3 regions of the Yersinia sp. 2541 StPb PI genome follow, and region 1 is predicted to be linked to each of the others. Evidence: predicted binding sites of a transcription regulator. Region 1 holds the regulator's gene; each other region holds the start of a gene.

Region 1 (3,290 bases):
AGAGTGGTTGGCCGTTCCGTTGTTTGAACGACGTCATCGCGATGTGGAATTAACCGAAGCTGGCGTGGTTTTTATTAAAGATGCGCGAGATGTTATCAAAAAAATGAATGACACACGCCGTCAGTGTCAACAGGTGGCGAATGGTTGGCGTGGGCAGTTAAATATAGTAATAGATAAAATTGTTAAACCACAGCGTAGTCGCCGTTTAGTGTTGGATTTTTACCGACATTTTCCTGATATTGAACTGCGGGTACGCTATGAAGTATTCAACGGTGTGTGGGATGCGCTGGTGGATGGGCAGGCGGAAATGGCCATTGGTGCGACCCGCGCGATCCCGGTCGGTGGGCGGTTCATCTTTCGCGATATGGGCTTTTTAAGCTGGCATTGTGTGGTGAGTGTCGATCATCCTTTAGCCCAATTAACCGAGCCACTTAGCGATAATCAGTTACGGCCTTATCCCTCACTTTGCCTGGAAGATACCGCCCGTAATTTACCTAAACGTGACACCTGGACTTTAGCAAACCAGCAGCGATTGGTCGCCCCGGACTGGGCAACGGGAATCGATTGCCTGTGTGCAGGATTGTGCATCGGGATGGTGCCGGCACATATGGTATCGCCGTTGATTGAGCAAGGGAAGCTAGCGGCACTGACGCTGGCTGAACCGTTGCCCGATAGTCCATGTTGCTTGACCTGGGAGCAGAACAACCATTCACCAGCATTGGCCTGGCTGCTGGAATATCTAGGTGACAGTGTCACACTTAATACCGAATGGTTGAAAGATGACAGTGAGTTATCAATCAATGACTGAGGATTAATGAGGCAAGATTAGCCGCCGGTAGAGCTAAACACTACCGGCAGGAGAGGATTAACGGCGATAATCGAGGAACGGGCCATCAGCGACAGAACGGCGCTCAATCAGTTTAGGGTGTACCTCAATGGTCTGCGAATCTTCACGTTTGCTGACAATACGGTCAAGTAACATGGCAAAGGCCGTTTCGCCCAAGCGCTCTTTGGGCTGGTGAATAGTGGTTAGCGCCGGCGAGAAATAGCGCGCATTACGCACATTATCATACCCGATCACCGAAATATCTTGTGGTACCCGTAGGCCCAACTCATCAGCAGCACATATCGCGCCCATGGCCATAATATCGCCGCCACAGAACACCGCCGTTGGGCGATGTTTTTGTGTCAGGATTTGATGCATCGCTTTATAACCGGATTCCGGTTCAAAATCCCCTTGGACCACCCACTCATCACGCAGGGTAATATTTGCTTCTTCCAGTGCTTTCAGGAAGCCCTGGTGGCGGCCACCACCGGTATTACGGGCTAACTGGCCGGGGATAGCCCCAATGTCACGATGACCGCGCTCAATCAGGTAACGGCCCGCCAAATAGCCGCCTTCAAAAGCGTTATCAATAATCGAGTCAGTAAAATCACCCCGTGCGGTTCCCCAATCCATGACGACCATTGGGATATTGCGATATTCTTCCAACATCCCGAGTAGCTGCTCAGGATATTCTGAACACATCACCAGCAACCCATCGACACGTTTTTGTGCCAACATCGCCAGATAAGCTTTTTGCTTGTCCAGATTATTATGAGAATTACATAAAATCAGGGTATAACCTTTGCTATAACAACTATTTTCGACCGCTTCGATCACTTCGGCAAAATAGGGCGCTTCGCTGGATGTTGCCAGTAAACCAATTGATTTAGTGTGATTAACTTTCAAACTGCGGGCTACAGCGCTGGGTGAATAATGCAGTTCTTTAATGGCAGCCCACACCGCAGCCTTGGTATTCTCGGCGACGAAACGAGTTTTGTTGATAACGTGCGAAACGGTGGTGGTGGACACACCCGCGTGTTTGGCCACATCTTTAATCGTTGCCATAAAAAGAATGACTCCTAAGCTTACCGGTTACAGTAGGGTAAGTATTATGTTAATCGTTTGCCTGCATAACCCGAAAACCGCTCAGACAAAAACACGATATTAGGCTGGGAAGTTAAATCAGCTGATTGTCTGAGAGTATTTATTGGACGTTATTAGTCGGTATGCAGTTATGAACTGCGAATTTTGGCTGATCTGGAGGAAAAGTGAAAGGGGTAATCAAAGTTATAAAGTGCGTAATGAGCACAAGATTTTTTTTCTGAACTGTGGGAAAATAATTTAACACACTAACTATGTGCCTTTTCCCTACTACAAACTAACCGGCTAAGGAGTTTTTATGGATACCAATCTGAAAATGTCGCTGATTACGACTGTTGGTGCGCTGGCGATGATTATTGTCTTTAGCTTCGTGGCGGTAATGAATTAATTAAACCGCTTGCCGGTGTGAAGTGATAAGTAGGGCGGGTTAATCCCGCCCTTAATTATTTTTACGCGTAATGCGACGATGGGTTGTCACTCTTCTTGCCGTATCAGGCTAAATTTTTCTCAACGAAAGACCAGTTAACCAGTGCCCAGAAGTTTTCCAGGTATTTTGGCCGCGCATTGCGGTAATCAATATAGTAAGCATGTTCCCACACATCTACGGTTAACACTGGTTTATCGTTGGTGGTCAGTGGAGTTGCTGCATTAGACGTACTGACAATCGCCAGTGTGCCATCTGCTTTTTTAACCAGCCAGGTCCAGCCCGCACCAAAGTTTTTTACTGCCGCATCAGTAAATTGTGCTTTAAATTCAGCAAAAGAACCAAATGATTGATTAATGGCATCGGCAACTTTGCCCGTAGGTTCGCCGCCGCCGTTAGGTGACAGGCAGTGCCAGTAGAAGGTGTGGTTCCAGACTTGGGCCGCATTATTAAAGATCCCGCCATTAGCGGTTTTTACAATCTCTTCCAGCGTCTTACCCGCAAACTCAGTGTCTTTAATCAAGTTATTGAGATTAACCACATAGGTGTTGTGATGCTTGCCGTAGTGGTATTCCAGCGTTTCAGCTGAGATGTGGGGCTCTAGCGCATTTTGCGCATAGGGTAATGCCGGTAATTCAAAAGACATCGCTCTCTCCTTTCGGGGTTGCTCAGGGTGTTTGCTCCTCAAATCACATCAATTGCCACGGGCAGTGAGGTGGCGAAGAGCGGTTAAAGCTTAATTGTTGTATTTTTGTTGTGGGTATTAATCTTAACAACTTTCAACAGGAATGACAGATATAACCATACTGTTTGATGGGTGATTGTATCACCGTTATGCCATGGGGATAACAAGTGCAGGGGCGTTATTGTGCCATCAGCACCCGGTAGGACAACCGGGTGCAAACTGAAGTCTTAGCGGATGGTTTTCGGTGTGACCAC
Region 2 (3,290 bases), 950 kb from region 1:
AGCTGAGCGACAGCCAACGTGTTGATTGCAATACCATGAATCCCTCCAGGCTCAGCCCGATACTGTGACAGAGGCCTCTTCCGCTGGCAACGTTGTAATTATGCAAACATACAGTTTGAGATGAGCTTCACATTTAAATAGGGTAATTTACAAAGTAACAACAGATTGCGCGGCCGCTATCGCATCGTTACATTCACGCTACAGATATCAATATCAGATATAAAAAAACCCGCATTCGCGGGTTTTCATTACAGCTTAACGATATCCAGCAATATTATGCGTAAACCGGTAAGCGGGCGCAGATAGCCAGTACTTTCTGTTTCACGCGCTCAATGGTTGCTTCATCGTTGATGTTATCCAACACATCACACATCCAGCCAGCCAGTTCGCGAGATTCCGCTTCTTTGAAGCCACGGCGGGTAATCGCTGGGCTACCGATACGCACGCCTGAAGTCACAAACGGACTTCTTGGATCATTAGGTACGCTGTTTTTGTTCACGGTAATATTCGCACGGCCCAAAGCGGCATCGGCGTCTTTACCGGTGATATCTTTATCCACCAGATCCAACAGGAACAGGTGGTTCTCAGTACCACCAGAAACCACTTTATAGCCGCGCTCCTGGAACACTGACACCATCGCTTTGGCATTGTTAACTACTTGTTGCTGGTAAATTTTGAACTCAGGCTCCATGGCTTCTTTCAATGCTACCGCTTTACCGGCAATAACATGCATCAATGGGCCACCCTGGTTACCAGGGAAAACAGAAGAGTTCAGTTTCTTGTACAGATCTTCATCACCGCCTTTCGCCAAGATCAGACCGCCACGTGGGCCAGCCAATGTTTTGTGCGTGGTCGTGGTAACGACATGTGCATGTGGAACTGGGTTAGGATAAACGCCAGCAGCAACCAGACCTGCTACGTGAGCCATATCGACAAAGAACCATGCGTCGATGCTATCAGCGATTTCACGCATTTTTGCCCAATCAACGATACCGGAATAAGCGGAGAAGCCACCGATAATCATTTTTGGTTTATGAATTTCGGCCTGACGCGCCAGATCTTCATAATCAATCTGACCAGATTCATCGATACCGTAAGGTACGATATTGTACAGTTTACCGGAGAAGTTAACCGGTGAGCCGTGGGTCAGGTGGCCGCCATGGGCCAGGTTCATCCCCAATACAGTATCACCGGGTTGCAGCAATGCAGAGTAAACAGAGACGTTTGCCTGAGAACCGGAATGTGGCTGAACGTTAGCGTAATCGGCACCGAACAACGCCTTAGCACGGTCAATGGCCAGTTGCTCAACAACGTCAACATACTCACAGCCACCGTAGTAACGTTTGCCTGGATAACCTTCAGCATATTTATTCGTCAACTGAGAACCTTGCGCCTGCATAACACGCGGGCTGGTGTAGTTCTCAGAGGCAATCAGCTCAATGTGCTCTTCCTGGCGCACCACTTCTTGCTCCATTGCACGCCATAAATCTGCATCATAATCGGCAATGTTCATTTCACGCTTTAACATCCGGCTCTCCTGACTTAGCTAACAAGTTATACCTAGTGGGCTACCCGTTTGGGTTCTAGCCCACAGTGTAAACTGTTTCCCCCCCGGTAAGATAGGTCTTGACAGAGGTTTTTACGCAAACGATTGGCTTCAGACTGCGTAAGGCTTTGACCTGTTCAGACTTCATCCAGTGCAACGGAATTATCCTCATATTCATCATGTGATTTTTTCACATTCTGTGAGCTGACACGTCAAGGTAATCCCTTATAAGTGGAATCTGCATTTACAAATTAGGGTGCAATCTATAAGATGCATTTAAAATACATGTATTGATTTACACACTATAATACCCAAAGTAATTAGCGTGACAGCGAGGCTCGTAGATGGGCCGAGTAACAAAACCGCTGTGACGCCGAGTACCACGGGAATAAGGAGCACACCATGCTAGATAACCAAACCATCGCTACCGTTCAGTCCACCATTCCGTTACTTGCAGCCACCGGCCCCAAACTCACTGCACATTTTTATGATCGCATGTTTGAGCACAACCCTGAGCTGAAGCACATTTTCAATATGAGTAATCAGTTTAATGGCGATCAGCGTGAAGCTCTGTTTAATGCGATTTGCGCCTATGCAGCCAATATCGATAATTTGGCTGCACTACTGCCCGCTGTTGAGCGTATTGCTCAGAAACATACCAGCCTGAATATTCAACCTGAGCACTATGCCATTGTCGGCCATCATCTGATCAGCACTCTGGATGAGATGTTATCCCCCGGCCAAGAAGTGTTAGATGCCTGGGGTAAGGCCTATGGTGTGTTGGCAGATGTTTTTATTCAGCGAGAAAGTCAGATTTATCAGCAGGGAGAGGCCAGCACCGGTGGCTGGCGGACCTTACGCCGTTTTCGTATCATTAAAAAAGAGATGCAGAGTGAGGTGATTTGCAGCTTTGTGTTAGCGCCGGAAGACGGTGGCCGGGTATTGGATTTCAAACCGGGGCAATATCTGGGGATTTATATTGAAGATGAACAACTTGAATATCAGGAAATCCGCCAATACTCACTCACTGCGGCACCCAATGGCAAGACTTACCGTATTGCGGTGAAACGCGAAGAACAAGGCACAGTTTCTAACTATTTACACCAGCAACTGCACGAAGGAGATAGTGTACGTATCGCTCCCCCTCGTGGCGATTTCTTTCTCGATATCTCACCAGAAACGCCTGTTGCATTGATTTCTGCCGGTGTCGGCCAGACGCCAATGTTAAGTATGCTCAATACCCTTCATGATAACCAACATGCAGCGCCGATACATTGGCTACATGCCGCTGAAAATGGCCGGGTACACGCGTTTGCCGATGAAGTCGCGACCCTTGCACAGAATATGCCGAATCTTAGCCGCCACGTGTGGTACCGCGAACCCACCGCTCAGGACCGTGCCGGTGATGATTATCACAGCCAAGGGCTGATGGATCTCAGTTCACATCAGTGGCTGGCGGCCGATCCCAATAGACATTATTATTTCTGTGGCCCGCTGGCATTTATGCAATATGCTGGCAGCCAGTTATTGGCGCAAGGGGTAGCATCCGCGCATATACATTATGAATGTTTCGGCCCACATAAAGTCATCTAACTATTGAATTTATCATCGAGAGGCTGCTCAGCCTCTCCTCTATTTCTGTTCTAAAAAAACCATCTGGTTATTACGTTTAAATTTGGTAGAACGTGATACAGATCTCATATATCCTACCTTAATATTGCCACGATGAGACATTCGGATGAAT
Region 3 (3,290 bases), 350 kb from region 1:
GCTGGCGCAGCTAATGCAGCAGAAATCTACAACAAAGACGGCAACAAACTTGATCTGTACGGTAAAGTTGATGCGCGTCACCAGTTCTCTGACAACGCTGGCCAAGACGGCGACGAAACTTATGTTCGTTTCGGCTTCAAAGGTGAAACCCAAATTACTGACCAACTGACCGGTTACGGCCAGTGGGAATACAACGTTCAGGCTAACCACGCTGAATCTCAAGGCGACAAAGGCAACAAAACCCGTCTGGGCTTTGCTGGTCTGAAATTTGCTGAGTTCGGTTCATTGGACTACGGCCGTAACTACGGCGTAATCTATGACGTCAACGCATGGACTGACATGCTGCCAGTGTTCGGTGGCGACTCTATCTCTAACTCTGATAACTACATGACTGGTCGTTCTACTGGTCTGGCTACTTATCGTAACACCAACTTCTTCGGTCTGGTTGATGGCCTGAACTTTGCTCTGCAATATCAAGGCAAAAACCAGAATGACCGTGCTGGTTCTATTGACCCAGTTACCGGTGTTTACACTGGTGCTAACCTGAAAGACCAGAATGGCGACGGTTTCGGTATCTCTTCAACTTATGATATCGGTTACGGTGTGAACTTTGGTGCTGGTTTCTCTTCTGCAAACCGCACTAACGAGCAAAAAGCATTCAGCACAGCTAACGGTGAAAAAGCTCAGGCATGGAACGTTGGCGCTAAATACGACGCTAACAACGTATACTTGGCTGTAATGTATGCTGAAACTCAGAACCTGACTCCATACGGTGATTTTAGCAATACTATTGCTAACAAAACTCGTGATATTGAAATCACTGCACAGTATCAGTTTGATTTCGGTCTGCGTCCTTCTTTAGGCTACGTACAGTCTAAAGGTAAAGACCTGGATTACGTAAACTACAACAACCACGACCTGGTTAAATATGTTTCTGTTGGTACTTACTACGCATTCAACAAAAACATGACTACCTATGTAGATTACAAAATCAACTTGCTGGATGAAGACAACTTCACCCGTGATAACAAGCTGAACACTGATGACGTTGTTGGTGTTGGCTTGGTATACCAGTTCTAAGTTAAACTTAATCACGCAGTTTATCTGCTGACATAAGTTGAAAAAAGACAGGGCTTCGGCTCTGTCTTTTTGTTTTTATCCTTAGTCAATAGAGGGATATTACGCTGTCGAATGCACTATTTTGCCGATTTTTCACCCTGAATTCCCCCGCCTCACAACATTCATTTCTTTTTATAGCAAACGGTTGGCAAAGGCTGCAACTGGCGCTACCCTGATAGTTCTGTTTGCTTAACGCTAAGCCATGGAAGCCTCTGACATGTTTGAAAAAATCACTGCTGCACCTGCTGACCCGATTTTGGGCCTGACCGATATTTTCCGCGCGGATGACCGCCCTCATAAAATCAATCTGGGGATTGGTGTCTACAAAGACGAAACCGGTAAAACGCCGGTGCTGACCAGCGTGAAGAAAGCTGAGCAGTATTTGCTGGAAAACGAAGTTACTAAAAACTATCTGGGTATTGATGGCCTGCCGGTTTTCGCCAGTTGCACGCAAAAACTGTTGTTCGGTGCCGACAGCGCTATTATTGCCGATAAGCGTGCGCGTACCGCTCAAACCCCAGGTGGTACCGGTGGGTTACGTATTGCTGCTGATTTTATCGCCCATCAGACCAGCGCTAAACGTGTCTGGGTCAGTAATCCTAGCTGGCCGAACCATAAAAATATCTTCGCCGCTGCCGGGCTTGAAGTGGTTGAGTATGCCTATTATGACGCTGCGAACCATTCACTGGACTTCGATGGGCTATTAAAAAGCCTCTCAGAAGCTCAGGCTGGCGACGTAGTGCTATTCCATGGCTGCTGCCATAACCCTACCGGTATCGACCCAACCGAAGCCCAATGGAGCCAATTAGCTGAGCTGTCAGTTGCCAAAGGTTGGCTGCCACTGTTTGACTTCGCCTACCAAGGTTTTGCCAAAGGTTTGGAGGAAGATGCTCAGGGGCTGCGTATTTTCGCTGCTAAACATCAGGAACTGATCGTTTGTAGCTCTTATTCGAAAAACTTTGGTTTGTATAATGAGCGTGTCGGGGCTTGCACCATTGTTGCCGCTAGCAGCGACGTGGCCGATATCGCCTTCAGCCAGGTTAAAGCCGTTATCCGTGCTAACTATTCCAACCCACCAGCCCATGGGGCGTCAGTGGTTGCCACCATCCTGAGCAACGCGACATTGCGCGCCATTTGGGAACAAGAACTGACCGATATGCGCCAGCGCATTCATCGTATGCGTCAGTTGTTTGTGAATACATTGCAGGAAAAAGGTGCGAAGCAGGACTTCAGCTTTATCATTAACCAGAATGGGATGTTTTCATTCAGTGGCCTGACTAAAGAGCAGGTTCTGCGCCTACGCAATGAGTTTGCTGTTTATGCTGTCAACTCTGGCCGAGTAAACGTTGCAGGTATGACACCTGATAACATGGCTCCGCTGTGTGAAGCTATCGTTGCTGTGCTGTGATTAGGCATCAATGACCTACCGTAAAAAGGGTGCATATGCACCCTTTTTATTTTGTTTCAAATGTCAGAATATGAGTCTTAATGGAACATATATTTGGCAAATTCGCTCATCGGCATGGGCCGCCCATACATATAGCCTTGCAGATAGTCGACGTTATGGGCCTGTAAATAGCGCATTTGAGTGTCGTTTTCGACTCCCTCTGCAATGGTCTGCAACCCCAGTCGGGTCGCGAGATCGATAACATTCCCGACAATGTGGCTCGACAATGCATCGGAACCAATCATGCCAACAAAACTTTGGTCAATTTTCAGAAAATCCACTTTAAAGTTCTGCAAATAAGTCAGACTTGAATGCCCGGTACCAAAATCGTCGATAGCAATAAATACCCCCAAAGCATGCAACTCGGCAAATAATCGGTCAGTAATCTCATCGGCAACGATTAATTTCCGTTCGGTTAATTCCAATGTGATATTGATTTTATTACCACCAAAGGCCTGAATAAAACGGCGGCAATCATCTACCAGACTCAGATCACGGCAATGGTTAGCACTGATATTAAAACCAAAGTGAAAACCTTCCGGTAACTGATTTACGTAAGGTGCAAAAGTGGTACTAACTTGCTGCATGATAGCGCGAGTCATCGGAACAATAAGTTCACTGTCCTCGGCCATCGGAATAAATTTATTCGGCTGAATTAAACCATTAACAGGATGCTGCCAACGCATTAGAACTTCACAACCCACCCAGCATTGCTCTTTGCCTG

Evidence for each region. Region 1 encodes PurR, which represses purine synthesis genes. Its sites were predicted from a motif close to CANGCAAACGTTTGCNTG; they were not measured.
Region 2: glyA (serine hydroxymethyltransferase) is a predicted target of PurR. The motif match lies at 1,641-1,658, and genes of this name have one in related genera.
Region 3: V1953_RS07805 (amino acid aminotransferase) is a predicted target of PurR. The motif match lies at 1,254-1,271, and genes of this name have one in related genera.

The regions. Positions count from the first base shown of each region.
Region 1 covers NZ_JAZGQB010000001.1:2,129,980-2,133,269, forward strand. Annotated here, with positions in the region: gene punR (DNA-binding transcriptional activator PunR) at 1-808, shown strand, start outside; gene purR (HTH-type transcriptional repressor PurR) at 866-1,891, opposite strand; gene cydH (cytochrome bd-I oxidase subunit CydH) at 2,226-2,315, shown strand; gene sodB (superoxide dismutase [Fe]) at 2,419-2,997, opposite strand; gene V1953_RS09475 (C40 family peptidase) at 3,264-3,290, opposite strand, start outside.
Region 2 covers NZ_JAZGQB010000001.1:1,184,021-1,187,310, reverse strand. Annotated here, with positions in the region: gene V1953_RS05260 (3-phenylpropionate MFS transporter) at 1-37, opposite strand, end outside; gene glyA (serine hydroxymethyltransferase) at 275-1,528, opposite strand; partial or broken gene hmpA (NO-inducible flavohemoprotein) at 1,940-3,139, shown strand.
Region 3 covers NZ_JAZGQB010000001.1:1,780,063-1,783,352, reverse strand. Annotated here, with positions in the region: gene ompF (porin OmpF) at 1-1,080, shown strand, start outside; gene V1953_RS07805 (amino acid aminotransferase) at 1,337-2,527, shown strand; gene V1953_RS07800 (EAL domain-containing protein) at 2,605-3,290, opposite strand, start outside.